Ketobacter sp. MCCC 1A13808: one gene and its partner. The main gene of each other region encodes a partner of the protein of the gene in region 2 in a complex. Links are inferred from orthologs where the notes say so. Each region holds a gene or a part of one and is shown on either strand. Other genes may lie near its edges.

Region 1 (3,009 bases), on a different replicon or contig from region 2:
GTCGAAGAATTCTTCGTTAGTCTTGGTGTCACGCATTTTGTCGATCAGGAATTCCATAGCCGAGATCTCATCCATGGGATGAAGGATCTTGCGTAGTATCCACATTTTTTTCAGTTCGTCTTCCGATGTCAGCAGATCTTCGCGACGAGTTCCGGATTTGTTGATATTAATGGCCGGGAAAACACGCTTTTCTGCAATACGGCGGTCCAGGTGTAATTCCTGATTACCGGTACCTTTGAACTCTTCGAAAATCACTTCATCCATTTTCGAACCGGTGTCCACCAGCGCGGTGGCCAGTATGGTCAGGCTGCCGCCTTCCTCAATATTTCGTGCTGCCCCAAAGAAACGCTTGGGTCTTTCCAGTGCGTGGGCGTCAACCCCACCAGTCAGTACTTTGCCGGAAGACGGGATGACTGTGTTGTATGCACGAGCCAAGCGGGTAATCGAATCCAGCAGAATAACGACATCCTGTTTGTGCTCAACCAGGCGTTTGGCCTTTTCCAATACCATTTCTGCCACTTGAACGTGTCGCGAAGGCGGTTCGTCGAAAGTGCTGGCGACCACTTCGCCACGTACCGTACGCCGCATTTCGGTCACCTCTTCAGGGCGCTCGTCGATCAGCAATACAATTAAATGGCATTCCGGGTTATTGCGCGTTAGCGACTGTGCAATGTTCTGCAGCATCAGGGTTTTACCGGCTTTCGGAGGCGACACAATCAAGCCACGCTGACCTTTACCGATGGGAGCGACCAGGTCGATCGTGCGTGCAGTGATGTCTTCGGTGCTGCCGTTGCCGACTTCCATCAGAAAGCGTTGCTGCGGAAATAACGGTGTCAGGTTCTCAAACAGGATCTTGTTTTTCGCGTGCTCCGGGCGATCCAGGTTGATTTCATTGACCTTCAATAGCGCAAAATAGCGCTCGCCTTCCTTGGGGGGGCGAATCTTACCGGAAATACTATCGCCGGTGCGTAGGTTAAAACGACGTATCTGGCTGGGTGACACATAGATGTCATCTGGGCCCGCTAAATAGGAGCCTTCGGCTGAACGCAGGAAGCCAAAACCGTCCTGAAGAATTTCCAGAACGCCGTCACCGAAGATATCTTCGCCGCTTTTGGCATGTCGTTTAAGAATACTGAAGATGATGTCTTGTTTGCGCGTCCGGGCCATGTTGTCCAGGCCCATAGAAGACGCTACTTCGATCAGTTCAGCAATGGGTTTTGTTTTTAATTCGGTGAGATTCATTTCCGTGGGGGTCATGTTTGAAGGTTAACGTTAAAGGTATGGAGAGCTACAACCAAAAGGCTGTTAGCGAACGAGTAGAGCTTCCTGTCTAAACGGGTCGTAAAAATGGTGCGAGAAGCGATTGGCAGAGATCCTGTTCGGATGGATCTTCTTTGGTTCGTAGACCCTAAATATATTTAGATTCGGGAAATGCTTCCCAGGACTTAGGGAGGCACTAAAAGTAATCTAGCATCCGCTAGCCAAAGCGTCCAGGTTATTGCTTCAAACGACTTCGCGCCCGATCCTTCACATAATGCTAATTCAAAAGTTCTGAGGGGTGAGGAATCGAAGAGACAGTTTGATTTGCTCTCCGTTGTTGCGCTTATTACGTTTTGATTGAAGGCGCAACATCGAAGTAAGAAACCCCGGCTCGCAGAGTCGGGGTTGGGTAATTATATATTACTGTCTAGGAACGCTGTCAATTGCGATTTTGATAAAGCGCCAACTTTTGTCGCTTCAACGTTGCCATTTTTGAACAACATCAAGGTCGGAATGCCCCGAATACCGTATTTGGGGGGGGTTTCCGGGTTTTCGTCAATATTCAGCTTGGCAATGGTAAGTTTGCCGTCATATTCGCCGGAGATCTCTTCCAGAATCGGTGCGATCATCTTGCAGGGTCCGCACCACTCGGCCCAGTAGTCCACCAGCACCGGGTTTTCTGATTGCAACACCTCAGCTTCAAAGTTGCTGTCAGTTACATTTACTAGTTTGCTCATGTATTTCTCCAGTTGTGCCACAGACTACCTGTGTTAAGCGGATAGTATAGGGCATTAATCATGTGCGCATCGTTCCGATTGTACAATTAGCATCGGCTAGTATTCAATCTCGGTGTGCGGGGAATTCCTACTGGTGTCATGACGTTATGGTGTTATTATCGAAAATTAACGCCAAATCACCCATGTGTGGCTCGATATTATGGGCTGGCACTATAGCTAATTAAAGATGGAAAGCCAATTTTGACTGAACAACCGGACTCAGATGTAGCCGATGCGCCGAAGATGGCGGCGATCGATATGGGCTCAAACAGTTTCCACATGGTGATTGCCCGAACCGACACCGAAGAAGTGCGCCCGACCCAGAAACTGGCGGAAAAGGTGATGCTTGCTGCCGGGTTGGGAGAGGACAATGTGCTGGATGATGATGCCTTTCAACGGGGGCTGGATTGTTTGCGCCGTTTTGCCCAGTGCCTGGAAGGGATCGAGCCGAAGTGGATTCGTTGTGTGGGCACTAACACACTGCGTAAAGCCCGTAATGGTGAGGCTTTTCTGCGTGAAGCGCGCCAGATCCTGCAATGTCCGGTGGAAGTGGTGGCGGGCCGCGAAGAGGCCCGTCTGATCTATCTCGGGGTGTCCCATTCGCTGGCGAGCAGCATTGAGAATCGCCTGGTGTTTGACATCGGTGGCGGCTCGACCGAATTTATTATTGGCCGCGAATTCGAACCGTTGTTAACCGAAAGTTTGCACTTGGGGTGCGTTTCCTATCGGGAGCGGTATTTTCCCGACGGCAAAATTACCGAGCAGGGCTTCAAAAAAGCGGTGCTGAAAACCCGGGTTGAAGTATCCAGTATCGAAAAAGAATACCGGGATCTGGGTTGGTCTAGTGCCGTGGGCGCGTCGGGCACCGTCAAAGCCATCAAAACAGCGCTGATCGAGAATGCATGGTATACCGATGGTATCGAGCTGGATGGTTTGTATAAGCTGCGTGACAAAATTCTCAGCTTTAATACCC
Region 2 (3,146 bases):
ATGCTTTTCTTCAATATAGCGCGCGTAAAGATCGTAATGTTCGTCTTTAAAAACCGCTTCAACTCGCTGAATTGTCAGATCTTTGTTCTTATTCCAGATGCGCTTGTGTTTGCGGGAGAATTGATATTGCTCAACAGGTATACGGACGGGAATGCAGGCCGAGCATTGGCGGCAGTGGGGGCGATAAAGGTAATTTCCGCTGCGCCGGAAACCAACCTCGGACAATTCGCTGTAGAGATTATGATCCAGATTCGCCTTGGGATCAGCAAACAGGGTGATTGCATCATTCCGGGGCAAATAACTACATTGATGCAGTGGTGTTACAAAAAATTTTACAGCTGCGAGATCAGTCATAATCCTAATGGTTTAAGCCTTTGTTTTCAGACTTCTTACAGTATTAAACGAATTAAAATTTGTTTCCAGTCTCAGCTTACAGAATATTTCCATCGAAGCTCCCATTTTGGCGGGCGTGCAGTTAGTAGCTTAGTAAGTGGGGGCACGTTGGAAGACAGATAGGATTTGAACTGACTGCGTTTAATAGGTCGTGCCCCCAGACTGCTCAGGTGGGGATTGCCAACCTGGCAATCAATGATTGGGAAGCCCCATTGCTTGAGTTGGCCTACCAAATGAACAAATGCAATTTTAGATGCATTGTCAGCCCGGCTAAACATGGATTCGCCGAAATAAAGAGTGCCCAAGGCAATGCCATAAAGGCCGCCTACTAATTGGTCGTCGAGCCATGTTTCTACGGAGTGCGCGTATCCTAAGCTGTGAAGGTGCATATAAGCCTGGATCATGTCTTCAGTGATCCAGGTACCCTCGCTGTCGCGTCGGGGCGCTGCACAGGCGCGGATCACGGATTCAAAAGCCTGGTCCATGGTGACGTTGTATTTGCCTTTGCCCAGCGTCTTGTGCAGGCTTCTGGATATGTGCAGTTCTTGGGTAAACAGCACGGTGCGGGGGCTGGGTGACCACCAGAGAATGGGCTGGTCATCGGAATACCAGGGAAAAATTCCCAGTGAGTAGGCTTCTATCAATCGCTCCGGTCGTAGATCACCGCCTGCTGCTAGTAAGCCATCCGGGTCTGCGAGCGCGTGCTCGATCGGTGGGAAGCCTTGGCTTTCATAGTCCAGTACAGGGATTTTAATCATGGCGCAGGGCAGGGTAAAACGTGATAAGGGAAGGGGCTGATACCAGTAATATTACAGTACTCCAATCAAGCCCCGTCCTGCTCAAGAAAATCAATGGTTAGTTGTTTTCATCCAGGAATTTTTCAGCGTCCAGTGCAGCCATACAGCCAAATCCTGCTGAGGTGATTGCCTGACGATAGACGTGGTCGGTTACATCGCCTGCAGCAAATACGCCTTCGACGCTGGTAGCCGTGGCGTTACCTTCAATGCCGCTATTAATTTTTATATACCCGTTTGCCATATCGAGCTGCCCTTCGAAAATACCGGTGTTGGGCGTATGGCCTATGGCAATAAACACACCCTGTAGGTCGATGTCCTTGGTCTCACCGCTGCCTACACTTTTTATCCGCATGCCCGTCACGCCCATGTCGTCACCCAACACTTCGTCCAAAACGTAGTTCAATTCCAGAGTGACGTTGCCGTTGTTGGCGCGCTCCATTAGCCGGTCCTGTAATATTTTCTCTGAGCGGAAGGTTTCGCGGCGGTGCACGACGACCACTTCTTTTGCAATGTTAGCGAGATATAAGGCTTCTTCTACTGCCGTATTCCCGCCGCCAATGACAGCCACTTTCTGATTACGATAGAAGAATCCGTCGCAGGTGGCGCAGGCGCTCACACCTTTGCCTTTGAATGCTTCTTCCGAATCCAGTCCCAGATAACGGGCGGAGGCACCGGTAGAAATAACTAGAGCATCACAAGTGTAGGTCGCGCTGTCACCATAGAGGGTGAAGGGGCGTTTACTGAGATCCGTTTTATTGATGTGATCGAAAATAACTTCTGTTTCAAATCGCTCAGCATGCTGCTTCATGCGCTCCATTAACTCAGGGCCCTGAACGCCATCCTGGTCGCCAGGCCAGTTGTCCACATCGGTAGTGGTGGTCAATTGGCCGCCTGGCTGGATTCCGGTGACCATAACCGGATTCAGGTTAGCACGGGCTGCATAGACTGCAGCGGTATAACCGGCGGGGCCGGAGCCGAGGATAAGTAGTCTGCAATGCTTGGTTTCGCTCATGAATCGGGCTTCCGTTATAGATGGCTGTGAGGGTCTGCCATATGAATCAAATGTGGAACTTATACTGATTTACCGTGCCTTTAGCAAATAGTTCCTCTAAATCAGCGGTATAGCCTTTGACTATGTGCTAATAGTGTATTTGCAGGTGGTGTTTTTAACCGGAGAGAGGCAATGGCTCAACAGTTGAAAGTTGGCATACCCAAAGAAAACAAACCCATGGAGGGCCGTATCGCACTGGTGCCTCATGCAGTGAACGAGTTGGTACAGCAGGGCGTACCGGTGGTAGTGGAAAGTGGAGCCGGAAAAAAGAGCGGGTTCAGTGATTACGAATACAAACAAGCCGGAGCGGTGATAGCGGATTCCGCACAGCAGCTGTACGCCGCAGTTGATCTGATTGTGAAGGTGAAAGAGCCAATCGCCCAGGATCTTGCCCTGCTCGAATCCAGGCATCTGTTGTTTTGCTATCTGCATCTGGCCCCCAATCCGGATCTGGCTGCAGCGTTGTGTGACATCGGGCTGACCGCTGTCGCATTCGAGACCGTGCGAGAAAATGGCGGTTTGCCCTTATTAGCGCCCATGAGCGAGATTGCAGGCCGGGTAGCCGTGCAGGCAGGGGCGCATCTTCTGCACAGTTCAATGGGAGGGCGGGGGGTATTGCTCGGAGGCGTTACCGGAACCGCAGCGGGTAGGGTCGTTATTATCGGCGCCGGAGTTGCAGGTCAGAATGCCGCTGCGGTGGCTGCTGCCAGTGGAGCACAGGTGATCGCTTTTGACCGGAGCGCCGAAGCACTCAAATCCATAGAAAGGCTGGCGCCCAATATTACCGGTCTATACGCGTACGCAGGGGCGATAGAGCAAGCATTACAAACGGCTGATTTGTTGGTTGGGGCTGTGCTGATACCCGGTCAAAAAGCGCCGCATATCGTGACCCGCGAAATGGTCCG

What was found.
Region 1: the proteins of trxB (region 2) and trxA are in contact, whole or in part, in a crystal structure (PDB 1F6M), measured with the Escherichia coli proteins. The link is inferred for Ketobacter sp. MCCC 1A13808 from one-to-one orthologs.

The regions. Positions count from the first base shown.
Region 1 is NZ_VRKW01000012.1:38,776-41,784, forward strand. Bases 336-3,009 are described here. They hold trxA (thioredoxin TrxA), read right to left. Parts: upstream 1,998-3,009; coding sequence 1,674-1,997; downstream 336-1,673. Other genes in these bases: rho (transcription termination factor Rho), read right to left, coding at 336-1,242; FT643_RS18190 (Ppx/GppA phosphatase family protein), read left to right, coding at 2,238-3,009. Also shown: more of rho, read right to left, coding at 1-335. UniProt on the Escherichia coli protein: Participates in various redox reactions through the reversible oxidation of its active center dithiol to a disulfide and catalyzes dithiol-disulfide exchange reactions.
Region 2 is NZ_VRKW01000001.1:83,785-86,930, reverse strand. Bases 226-3,036 are described here. They hold trxB (thioredoxin-disulfide reductase), read right to left. Parts: upstream 2,203-3,036; coding sequence 1,249-2,202; downstream 226-1,248. Other genes in these bases: FT643_RS00380 (alanine dehydrogenase), read left to right, coding at 2,374-3,036; aat (leucyl/phenylalanyl-tRNA--protein transferase), read right to left, coding at 426-1,151; FT643_RS00395 (arginyltransferase), read right to left, coding at 226-354. In the rest of the region: more of FT643_RS00395, read right to left, coding at 1-225; more of FT643_RS00380, read left to right, coding at 3,037-3,146.